4 regions of the Priestia sp. TSO9 genome follow, and region 2 is predicted to be linked to each of the others. Evidence: predicted binding sites of a transcription regulator. Region 2 holds the regulator's gene; each other region holds the start of a gene.
What was found. Region 2 encodes LexA, which represses DNA repair genes until DNA is damaged. Its sites were predicted from a motif close to CGAACATATGTTCG; they were not measured.
Positions count from the first base shown of each region.

Region 1: LJC66_RS14585 (Y-family DNA polymerase) is a predicted target of LexA. The motif match lies at 2,032-2,045, and genes of this name have one in related genera.
Region 3: uvrB (excinuclease ABC subunit UvrB) is a predicted target of LexA. The motif match lies at 1,577-1,590, and genes of this name have one in related genera.
Region 4: recA (recombinase RecA) is a predicted target of LexA. The motif match lies at 1,956-1,969, and genes of this name have one in related genera.

Region 1 covers NZ_JAJEKD010000014.1:53,401-56,609, reverse strand. Annotated here, with positions in the region: gene LJC66_RS14595 (nuclear transport factor 2 family protein) at 1-69, shown strand, start outside; gene LJC66_RS14590 (YolD-like family protein) at 374-706, opposite strand; gene LJC66_RS14585 (Y-family DNA polymerase) at 720-1,985, opposite strand; gene LJC66_RS14580 (ATP-dependent nuclease) at 2,537-3,209, shown strand, end outside.
Region 2 covers NZ_JAJEKD010000015.1:1,069,829-1,073,037, forward strand. Annotated here, with positions in the region: gene LJC66_RS20760 (YneB family resolvase-like protein) at 58-726, opposite strand; gene yneA (cell division suppressor protein YneA) at 780-1,109, opposite strand; gene lexA (transcriptional repressor LexA) at 1,256-1,873, shown strand; gene LJC66_RS20775 (magnesium transporter CorA family protein) at 2,086-3,209, shown strand, end outside.
Region 3 covers NZ_JAJEKD010000016.1:147,963-151,171, forward strand. Annotated here, with positions in the region: gene uvrB (excinuclease ABC subunit UvrB) at 1-1,508, opposite strand, end outside; gene LJC66_RS25700 (sigma-54 interaction domain-containing protein) at 1,845-3,209, shown strand, end outside.
Region 4 covers NZ_JAJEKD010000013.1:159,466-162,674, forward strand. Annotated here, with positions in the region: gene speG (spermidine N1-acetyltransferase) at 1-267, opposite strand, end outside; gene recA (recombinase RecA) at 755-1,792, opposite strand; gene arsC (arsenate reductase (thioredoxin)) at 2,236-2,658, opposite strand; gene LJC66_RS09110 (arsenic transporter) at 2,683-3,209, opposite strand, start outside.

The DNA of each region.
Region 1 (3,209 bases), on a different contig from region 2:
GATGAATCAGGTAAAATAATTGAAGTATTGGCTCATTGGGGTAGGGATAATGTAAAAATAATGAAATAGAAGAAAGAATACTTCTATAAATGATATTCAACAATCAGGCACAATTGTGGATTAAGCGTCCCTTTTCCTATTTAACTATTGGGGGCGTTTGTTGAATAAGGGGTTCTTACATATATAATATGTAAGAACCCCTTATTTATCTATATTATTTGAATTTTAGTCTTGATAAAACCTTATCCGGAATGTCAGTATAGTCATACACTTTATCAAGATTGATTTCTTGCTCCTTCGTTTCTTCCAGGTCGATCACTCTTTTCGAGTTGCCTCTTATTAGATTACCACAAATAGTAAAGGTAAAATTATTTTATGTGAAATGAACATCAATCAGCTCACTTAACCTCATTTTATTTTTTAATTCAAATACTTCATCGATGAAAATAAAGAGATCCCCTAGGGAATCAACAAACTGAATGAATCCTGTATCTGTTATGCATTGGCCTCTCTTATAATATGTAAGGTACACTTGTTTATTTGTATGTAAGGCTTCAATTAAGGTGAAATTCATCTGTTCCATTTGCTCTTCTGTTAAAACAGGTTGAGCTACCTCTAGTTGCTTGCTTATGACTTCTTTTAACCCTATGTATTGCTCTGGCATTGTAGCAAAAGGGCGCCATTTCTTCATTCCTCTATGTTCCATGTTTCTGTCCTCCTTACGCTTTGTGGCCTCCAAGTAAGCCATTTCGATAACGAACGGTTGAATGCTCGAGGTGACTGGAAGCTCGCAGCAAACTATTCTTTCCATAACGCATCCGGATTTCATCAATCGTTTTAGCAAGCGCATGGGCTCTTTCACGCTGATCAATGTCCTCGAATAAACTCATTTGCTCCTCTTCTTGAATGCTTGTGTTTGATAAGGAGATCCCAATGGAGCGAATTGGCATTCCACTATCATAGGTATGTAAGATGGTTAAACAATACGGAAAGATATCTTGGCTTAAGTTCGAAGCTCTCCCCATTTTCTTTTGTCTGGAGAAGCCTCCACCTGTTTGTTTGCTGTAGCCAATGGATAAATGGATCGTTTGAGCCACCACTTGATGCATGCGTAGACGAAAACAAACATCGTCCAATAGCTCCAATAGCAATAATTCCACTTCTTTTCGGCTTGTATAATCTTGAAAGAGAATCTGACTTTTTCCAAAGGAACGAGAGCTAGGAATGTACACATCGGAAATGCGACTAAAATCAATCCCATTCGCATGTTGGTGAAGTTCCTCTCCCATGATGCCAAATTCTTTTTGTAACATCTCTTTCGAAGAAAGAGCGAGTTCTTTTATGGTATAGATGCCTAAACGGTTTAATCGTCTTTCTGTAGCTGACGAGATCCCCCAGAAATCTTTCATTGGATGAATCGACCATAACTTAAAGGGAATATCCTCATATCGCCAATAAGCAACTCCTGTTGGGCTATGCTTTGCTTCATGATCTAAGCTGACTTTAGCTAGTAAGAGATTCGGACCGATTCCTGCGGTAGCTGTCAGTCTTGTTTTGCGATAGATTTCATTAAGTATTCGATGAGCTAGCTCCTCTGGTGTTCGAGCAAATAAATGCAAAGAAGCAGTCGCATCAATAAACAACTCATCAATGCTATACGCATGAAAGTCTTCAGGAGCCACATACTGTAACACCAAACTTGAAATATAGTTGGAAGCTTTGATATATCTCTCCATGGATGGATTCACCACATGGATATCTTTCCTTTTAGGAATGTCGAAAAGGCGACTTCCTGTTTTGATCCCTTCTTTCTTTAATAAAGGTGTGGCAGCTAACACAACTGATCCTGACCTTTTGATATCTCCTACCACCGCAAGCCTTGTTTTCAATGGATCTAACCCCCGTATGACAGAGGAAACTGAGGCAAAAAACGATTTCATGTCGATACAAATAATGATTCTGTTTGGTAGCTGCCCATAATCCATAAAAGAACTCCTCAATTAAAAGAACATTTGTTCTGTATATTATATACGAACAAATGTTCTTTATCCAGTGGAATATCATCCCTTTTCCCGATTATTGCTATCCTATTGGAACTGGAATACAAATTATCTTTTTACTTTTATGCTTTTTCTTTCTTTTTTAATAAGAAAAGAACTTCGAATTACATGATAAAGAGCATTACCAATAACACCAATTAAGGCACTAAACCAAAATAAATTCATTAAATCATCTCTCATTCTTAAATTTTTAGAGGATGCTACAGACGATTTTTTCCTCTATACAAGTAATAGTGAAATGAAATATTAAAAACTAAAAAGATTTTATAAAAAGTTAAATTTTTTTGAAATGAGGATTTTTATATTAAGACACGATATTAAAAAGAAAAGGAAGACTGAAGAGGTAATAACCCTTCAAGCTCATTTGAAAATAAAAACTAATTAGTAATAAAGTTACAATGATAATTAAAAAATTCCATTTAAAGATGTATAATTACTTATAAGATAGATAGCATAGCTAAGGGGATGAAATTACGATGAATTTTAAGAAGCTACATATCAAACATTTTAGAAATTTTAAAGATGTAGAAATTGAATTAGACAATAAAAATGTATTATTCGGAATGAATGACGTTGGAAAAACAAACTTTTTATACGCAGTAAGATATTTACTGGATAGAGAAGTGAGACAACAAAAGTTTGTAATGTCGGATTTTCACAAAAATGATATAACACAAAAAATAGAAATAACACTTGAATTGGATCTGTCAGACTATGAAACTAGTGAAGATACAAAAAAACTTGTGGCCCAAGTCAAAGGAGCGAGAACTTCAGAGTCTTCAGATATTTTTTATATAAAATTGGAATCTGAATTTGATGAAAGGGAAGTATATGGTGAAGCTATTTTAAAATGGGGAGTAGATTTGGAAAATCTTATAGATATTCCAGCCAGAGGAACTTCTTATATATTAGATAATGTTTTCAAAGTAGTTTATATAAATCCACTGATTGACTTAGATCAACTATTTCATAAAAATAAGAAAATAATATTTGATGAATCTCATAGTGATGAAAATGACATAGGCATTATAGGTGAAATTAAAGGGATAACCGATCAATTGAATGATAAGATAGGCACAATGAATATAATAAAGGGATTTCAAGAAGAAATAACGACTGAATATAAATCTTTAAAAAATGAAAACATTT
Region 2 (3,209 bases):
TCCTTATAATCAATAATTAAAATTACCGAACCGCTCCGGCAACATGTAGTCATCTTACTAAATCTCTTTCGTTTTATCAAGAGATTGAGCACTCTCTTGGTACTCTTGATAGCGGCGATGTACCGTCGCTTTTGAAATATTATAACCAAAACCTTTTAGCGTAACTGAAATTTCAGCAAAGGTTAAGCCGTTATGACGAAGGCGGACAATTTCTTCAATCGGCGCTTCTTTTTTTTCTCTTCCCGAGTTAACTCCTTGATTTTTTAAATTTTTCTGCGGACGATAACCGTTTTCTACGGCTCTTTTCATTCCTCTTTTAATTTTAGCATTATGTAATTTCCGCTGATGCTCTTCCACTAAGCTAATAATATCTAACACCATTGAATCAGATTCTGAAAGCTGAAGCTGACCTTGATGACTAATCGTATAGATGGTAGCATTTTCTTTATGAAAAGCATGAAGCAGCGCAATTCGGGCATTTCCTCTGCCTAATCGTGTTTCGTCTTGAATGAGCAGCACGGATATTTTCTCTTCTTTCATTGTATGAAGAACATCTAAAATACCCTCTCTGTCTACATCATATCCGCTTGCTTTTTCCATCACGACTTTTTTCACCTCTAGATGGTGAAGATCAGCAAGCTTTTTTAATTCTTCTTGCTGGCGCTGTAAAGATGTTTCTTGGGTTTTTTTATCCGTACTGACACGGCAATAAATAATGGCGTCCACTTTTATCACGACCTTTTCGGCTTCTAACAATATTCAGGAACGGCCGTTACACACTACTGTTCAATTGCCACTTGATTATGTAACTCTTTTTTTAAAACAGGAATATATAATTTATCTCCAGGAGATAAAGACTGGGCATTATCTGAGTTTAAATCATTAACGTCTTCAACCCATTTGACAAATTCATTGGTGGTCAAATGATGGTGATTATGATACTTGTTGGACAAGTCCCAAAGCGTATCTCCTTTTGTAATAGTAACCGTTGAATATTTGTCTAAATCTACTTTATCCGCTCCTAAAACCAGCGTCAATACATATGTAAGTGCAGCGATAACTGCAAAAAAAATAGCGTAATGTTTCATAGAATGTAAGAATTGTTGCATATTATGATCCCCCTATCAGAATATATGTTCTTATTTTATTGAGAACATTTGTTTCTGTCAATGGAATTCTTCGAACTTATGTTTGTATATTGACACATCACGTGGTATAATTCACCTAAAGAATAGCTAAAATCGAGGTGAAAAATATGAAGCTATCAAAACGTCAACAAGACATACTAGATTTTATTAAGCACGAAGTAAAATTAAAAGGCTATCCGCCTTCTGTTCGCGAGATTGGGGAAGCAGTAGGATTAGCCTCTAGCTCCACTGTACACGGGCATTTAGCTCGTTTAGAAAGCAAAGGGTTAATTCGCAGAGATCCAACAAAACCAAGAGCAATCGAAGTTCTTCAACTAGATGAAGTAAACATCCCTAAAAGCAATGTCATTAATGTTCCTGTTATCGGTAAAGTAACAGCGGGTCTTCCTATAACAGCCGTTGAAAATGTGGAAGAATATTTCCCTCTTCCAGATAAATTCGTTTCTCCAGATGATCATGTATTTATGCTTGAGATTATGGGAGAAAGTATGATTGAAGCAGGTATTCTAGATGGCGATATGGTAATCGTACGTCAGCAGCAAACGGCTAATAATGGAGATATTGTGGTCGCCATGACCGAGGACAACGAAGCAACGGTAAAACGTTTCTTTAAAGAAGAAAATTTCGTTCGTTTACAGCCTGAAAATTCAACGATGGCGCCTATTATTCTTCGCCACGTAACGATTTTAGGAAAAGTAACTGGTGTATATCGCACGATTCACTAATCAGACACTGTATGTAAAACCAACTAATCATGATGTTAGTTGGTTTTTTTTACGTTTGTTTTCTAAAAAAATTGGCATATTATAAATGATACGTTGAATCACCGCAGGCAGGTAGAACGGTTTTTGTAAAGCTTGTTTCACCTTTTACTTTCTATCTGCATTTCCGCGACTCTTACAAGGAAATACAACCGACCATAAGAAGGATGTAATTTATGACCAATACACCAAGGAAAACAGAACCATTTCAAACCATTGTACCTACCAAAGCAATGAACATGTTTCTTTTTCCTTTTTCCTTTGATCGAAAAAATAAAGAGCAGCTTGTTCATGCACTGAAAGAAAATTTGTTCGATTTTTTTTCCATTCAAAACAAACATTTAGAAAAAGAATACTACGGAGAACAGTATTACGTATCTCATGATAGCCTGGATCAATATTTTCTTCCTTACATTGAATGTATTCTATTCCCTGACTCGTGCGAAAAAGAAGGGCTGCTTCGATTTTCAAAAAAAATAGACCATACCATTACGTTACACACTTCCTCCACCACCGTGTCTAGCAACGTGCTGTCTGTGGATGTTTTTTTATGTCCTTTTGAAATTGGCGTCATGACCATTCGCACTGAGATGAGCCATAATCATTACACCTATGATGATATTTTAGAATTCATGAATCATTTTCGTGTATTAGAACCGAAGCTTGCTGAAGAGCACGGATCCACCATTACCTATGAACATCATCGCTATAGCAAAGTGCAAGATTATATTTTTTCACAGCTTGCGCCATTTTTGAACGAACACATCAAGAAAGAAGCCACGCGTGAACAGCACGTTGGGAGCCTTCCTTATTTTATCGATGAACGGATGTTTGTGTTAAGTTATGTAACGGTAAATCAAGAGCAAGAAATTAATTCCACAACTTTATTTCGTACTGGGCAGCTAAATAGCTATACGCCTGACGGGAAAGCGTTTATTTCTGCACACAATCATGAGTATATTAAAACGTATAATACTAAACACGTGTATGAAAGGTGGGCTCCTGAAACCTATTACGTCATAACAGACCATGTGTTTTCATGTATTTCTAAATCGACAGACTCTAAAACGGATCAGCTTTTGATGAATCATCTATTTGGCCAGCATTACTATAATTTATTTTTACATTTTTTCTATAAAATCGTGTTGCTAAAACTATCTTATGAGTATTCTCAGCTCACGTTTCATAAAAATTCAGAGGGCATTGAACGACTAATCCGCTCTATTACCGTATTTTCAGGTAAATATTTATTTTTAGAAATTAGCTCGCGCACAGAAGGTCAAGAGTTTTCTGAGCTTTT
Region 3 (3,209 bases), on a different contig from region 2:
TTAATTCCTACAAGCACATCGTATTTTCCAAGCCGCAGCTCTCGGATAATTTCAATACGCTCGAGCGTCTTCACCTCAGAGTGAAGATATTGAACTTTAATGCCAATTTCTTTTAAGTAGTTCGTTAAATCCTCAGACATTTTCTTTGTTAACGTCGTAACGAGCACTCGTTCATTTCGCTTAATCCGGTCGTGAATTTCTCCAATTAAATCATCAATCTGTCCTTCAATTGGTCGAACTTCGATATTTGGATCCAATAATCCCGTTGGACGGATAATTTGTTCAATTACATCAGGTGCCTTCTCAAGTTCGTAAGGACCTGGTGTTGCAGAAACATGGACAATTTGGTTAATATGCTGTTCAAATTCATCAAATTTAAGCGGGCGGTTATCTAATGCGGACGGCAAGCGGAAACCATGATCTACTAACACTTGTTTACGCGCTTGGTCTCCATTGTACATTCCTCTAACTTGAGGAATCGTAACGTGTGATTCATCCACAACAAGAAGGAAATCTTCCGGGAAGAAGTCCAGCAGTGTATAAGGTGTAGAACCAGCGGGACGAAGCGTTAAATGACGAGAGTAGTTCTCGATTCCCGAACAAAAGCCCATTTCTCTCATCATTTCTAGATCGTAGCGCGTGCGCTGCTCCAAGCGTTGCGCTTCTAAAAGCTTTCCTGCTTCTTTTAGCTTCTCTAGCTGTTCTTCTAATTCTTTTTCAATGTTTTGAATAGCAACGCGCATTTTTTCTTCTCTCGTGACAAAGTGAGATGCCGGGAAGATAGCTACATGTTCACGATCTCCAATAATTTCTCCTGTTAGAGCGTCAACTTCTCGAATGCGGTCAATTTCATCTCCGAAAAACTCGACGCGAATACAGTGTTCATCTCGAGATACAGGAAAAATCTCCACAACATCGCCGCGAACGCGAAACGTTCCGCGCTTAAAGTCAATATCGTTTCTTTCGTACTGTACATCCACTAGCGTACGAAGCAGCTGATTGCGCTCTTTTTCCATTCCTACTCGAAGAGATACGACCATTTCTTTGTATTCTTCCGGAGACCCTAAGCCATAAATACAGGACACGCTGGCAATAATAATGACATCTTTTCGTTCAAAGAGAGAAGAAGTTGCCGAGTGACGAAGTTTATCAATTTCATCATTAATGCTTGCATCTTTTTCAATAAATGTATCTGTTTGAGGTACATAGGCTTCAGGCTGATAGTAATCGTAGTAACTGACAAAGTATTCAACTGCATTATTAGGAAAAAACTCTTTAAACTCACTGTACAATTGACCAGCAAGCGTTTTGTTATGAGCCATAATTAGTGTCGGCTTATTTATTTCCTTAATAACATTAGACATGGTGAAGGTTTTTCCCGTTCCTGTAGCACCTAATAAAACTTGATGCTGCTTACCTTCTTTAATTCCTTTCACAATCTTTTCAATTGCCTTTGGCTGATCACCTTGCGGCTGATATGGGGATACTAATTCAAACTGATCTTTCAAATGAAGGCCTCCGTTTCCATTTTCTTGTTTTATCTATTTTTTATTACGATATGTAAAAACCGAAAACACGAACTGATATTCGTATTTTATCACTTTATAATCATAAATGAAACTAATGAGTATTAATCTTATATAGTGTTTGTTTGTTTTTATTTTTTACCCTGTTACTTTATTACCCACTAAATTCTTATACTACCCTTTTCGAAGGGAATACAACTCTTTAGATGAAAGCAATAAAAGAAAGTAAGCTGCGTAATTGTTTGAAAAAGATAGGCTTTTGCGCCAATTTCTAAATTATGATACAGTATAAAAAATATGTACTGAGAGGGGTTTAGTATGGCAAGCGTTGATCAAGTTCTTATAAATAACTCCTTTATAACAGTTGAAGAATCAACTTCTTTAGCTAAAGTGAAATCTGAACTTTCAAACTATGACTTCGTTATAGTCACAGCAAGTACCTTTTATGTAATACAAAAAGATGAACGATACCTGTTAACAGGTCATGACGAGGCATCGTCTATAAAAAAAGTAATAGCGGATACAAATTGGCCTTCATCTTCTACTTCTACGTTAGCCAATTTACAAGCCAACACAAACTGGAACAGACCAGTCCTCATTCAAGCAGAAAACCAAGAAACCACAATAGGACTTGTAACACCTTCACAGTGGATTACACATTTGCATAGCCAAAATGAGATATTAGCTTCCTATTTTGATACATTGGCAGAAACCATTAATGATGCAGTGACAGCGGTCGATAATGAAGGAAATGTAATCTTGTGGAATACTGCTGCGGAACATACGTATAAGATTCAGAGAGATGATATTATGGGTAGAAAAATCGGAGAGCATTTCAAAGATGAATCCATCATTCTACATACGATTCTAAATGAAGGGCGCCCTGTACGCGGAACGTATCATCGTCCTAATGAACAAACTCACGTGCTCATCAATGCATCTCCTATTATAAGAAACAATCGAGTTATAGGTGGAGTCGCAACTGAACATGACATTACCAATATTGTAAGATTAAATGAAGAAATTGATGTGTCTCTTCTCATTCCAAAAGATAATCCGTTTTCTTCTTTCGCGGGTATCAGTCCTGAAATTAAGCAAGCCGTTGACATTGCCAAAAAAGTGGCATCTACAGATATGCCTATTTTATTAACAGGAGAACCTGGTTCTGGGAAAGAAATGCTGGCTCAGGCCATCCACTACGGGGGATCTAAACATAAAGAACCTTTTTTATCTTTAAATTGCGCCACTATTCCATCGGGACTCCTGGAAATTGAGCTCTTTGGTCATCAAAAAGATGTCTTTTCAGAAGATCCAACAACCATTGCGGGAAAACTGGAGCAGGCTCACAACGGGACGTTATTTATTGAAGAAATTGATAAAATGCCTCTTGAAATTCAAGTTAAGCTTCTCCGTTACTTGGAAGAACGATCCTTTTATCACGTTGGAGGCACGGAAGAAATTCAAGTTCAAACCCGAATTGTAGCCTCTACCACGACGCCTTTGGAAGAGTTGCTAAAAGCCGGTGAATTCCATGAAAATCTTTACTATTTGCTGACCGTCATCAACATTATTATTCCGCCGCTTCGAGACCATAAGGAAGACATCGAAGCATTGACTCAGCAATTTGTACAGGAATTCAGCAAGAAGTATAAAAAGAAGGCTCCTTTCATTAGCTCTGAAGTT
Region 4 (3,209 bases), on a different contig from region 2:
GTCAATGATAATTTGAAACTCTGCTCTACGATGAATATAATCAATTTCGACTAATTCCACTAATCCAAGCATATCCCCGTCCTTTTCAAGTATGAAACGACGCTCACCTTGATCGTGAATATGTTTATCATATAAATCCTGTAGCTCTACAAAAGCTTCATAAGGCTCTTCAAACCAATAAGACATAATATTTGCATCATTATTGAGTTCATGGACAAATTTTAAATCTTCTCTTTCCAAAGGACGTAACTTAAGTTCCTTATTCATTTCTCAAACCTCCACATTCTAGCATTACTTTAGCACTTTCCGTTTTAAATGTAAAAATTGCTGTAGTTTTAAAAAATAAGAGCTACATAACAATTCAAGGTTTGAATATAGGTCATTTTTCTACTTCTAAGGAACAAAATACACCATGTGGTATTTTAGTAGAGGGAAGTGGAAAGAACCTTCGAATTATTAATAATCATATTTTCGGTATTAAGGCTGCACATAAAAATGGAAACGCTCATACAATAGCTTTTTATGGATCCAAAGCTCCGCGTTCATTACAAAACATTGAAATATCGCGAAACCTACTTGAAAACCTGACCTTAGGTTTTAGTGAAGCGCTGACTCTAAATGGGGATGTTTTCGATAAGATATTCTTTACTTAGTTGCAAATCAATAGTCTTGACATAAAAACCCCCCAATCATTAGAGTTTTTTTATCTAATAATGGGGGGCAGTTCAAGCCGTGGCAAAGGTGTTTTATACTTTTATTGGTTTTCTTTTTCGCTATCGTTATCGTTATTGTTATTGTTATTAACATTATCACTATATTTGAAATCAATAATTCTTTTTCTAATTTCTTCTCTAATTTCAGGGTTTTCTTTTAAGAAAATCTTAGCGTTTTCTCGTCCTTGTCCTAAACGCTCCTCATTATATGAAAACCAAGATCCAGACTTTTGAACAATGTCTACTTCAGAACCGATATCTAAGATTTCTCCTTCTTTTGAGATACCTTCTCCATACATAATATCTACTTCAGCAATGCGGAAAGGAGGTGCCATTTTATTTTTGACTACTTTAATTCTTGTTTTATTACCAACTATGTCATTTCCTAGTTTAAGTTGTTCAGCGCGGCGAACCTCAAGACGAACGGAAGAATAGAATTTTAGTGCTCTTCCACCTGGCGTTGTTTCTGGATTTCCAAACATAACGCCTACTTTCTCCCTGATTTGGTTGATGAAGATGGCAATGGTTTTAGACTTATTGATTGCTCCAGATAGTTTACGAAGAGCTTGAGACATCAAACGAGCTTGTAAACCTACGTGAGAATCTCCCATTTCTCCTTCAATTTCTTTTTGCGGAACTAATGCTGCTACTGAGTCAACAACAATAATATCTACAGCACCACTTCTAACTAATGCTTCAGCAATTTCAAGTGCCTGTTCACCAGTATCTGGTTGAGATAACAGTAACTCATCAATATCTACGCCTAGTTTTCTTGCATAAACTGGATCAAGTGCGTGTTCAGCATCAATAAAGGCAGCTCGACCTCCATTTTTTTGTACTTCTGCAATTGCGTGTAAGGAAACGGTTGTTTTACCTGAACTTTCCGGCCCGTAAACTTCCATAATTCTTCCTTTGGGATAACCATTAATTCCAAGAGCTATATCTAAAGCTAATGAGCCTGAGCTAGATGCCTCAACTTTTGTATGTGTGCCTTCTCCCATTTTAATAATTGATCCTGTACCGAATTGTTTTTCAATTTGTTTTAGAGCCATATCTAGTGCTGCTTTTTTATCATTCATAATTTGAAACCTCCGATTGTTATTACGTTTACAATAAACGCCAAGGTATTTCGATAAAGAATAAGAGTTGGCTCAAATGTTTTTGCTCCGTGCGAGAAAATTTTGTGTTTAACTGTCTTAGTTTGTTCTGGTGTTCCTTTATTCATCTCTAAACCCTTAGTATCGAACAAATGTTCCTGTTGTGTAATCATACAATAAATGCATCTAATTGTAAAGGTGAAAGTTTTTCTACAAACTAGCTAAAAGAATATCTTATATTTATAAAAAGTAAGTTTATGCTTTCATATAAGTTAAATTAAATAAGAACCATTTTTAAATTTTTATGTACATGAATCTACCAATCTGATTAGACTAATGACGTATTCCTCATATTCCTAGTTACTATAAAACAGATTTCAGGAAGAAATAAAGCAGTCTATACAAATAGACTGCTTCTTGATTAATTATTTACCTGTTTCAGCAAAACGCTGAATACGTTCAGCGATTTCATCACGTACACGCTGGAAAAACGCCCATTTTTCTTCTTCTGTTCCTTCAGCTTTTGCTGGGTCATCAAATCCCCAGTGTTCACGCTTCACATGGGGAGGCGTTACTGGGCAGTGATCTGCTGCATGGCCACATAATGTAACGACCAAATCCGCATTATTTAAAATTTCAGGATCAATGACATCAGATGTTTGATTTGAAATATCAACACCAGCTTCTTTCATTGCTTTTACAGCATTGGGATTTAATCCATGAGCTTCTAATCCTGCACTGCGTACATCCCATTCATCATTATTTAGATGTTTTTTTGCCCATCCTTCAGCCATTTGGCTACGGCAAGAGTTACCTGTACATAAGAAATAAAGTGTTTTTTTAGACATGTGTAAAATCTCCTTTATAATGTGTTAAGAAATAATTGATAACCAAATATATAAACCAACAAGCGTAATAAACAATGTTGGGATGGTTAAGATGATACCTGTTTTAAAATAGGTTCCCCAAGAAATCTTAACTCCTTTTGTCGAAAGAACGTGGAGCCATAAGAGAGTGGCTAGAGAGCCAATAGGTGTAATTTTTGGTCCTAAGTCCGAACCAATGACATTTGCATAAATCAAGGCTTCTTTAATTGTACCTGTTGCAGAAGTTGCATCAATGGCCAAAGCATCAATCATTACGGTTGGCATGTTGTTCATGATCGATGAAAGAATGGCTGCAATGAATCCCATGCCAATAGTTGCTGCAAACAATCCATGGTCAGCCGCTGTTTGAATAAGGCTTGCTAATACTTCAGTTAGCCCTACATTACGTAATCCGTAGACAACCACATACATACCAATGGAAAAGAAAACAATTGCCCATGGAGCTCCTGCTAACACTTTTTTAGTGTGAACAGCAGGACTCTTTCTCGCTATTCCTAAGAATAAAATGGCAA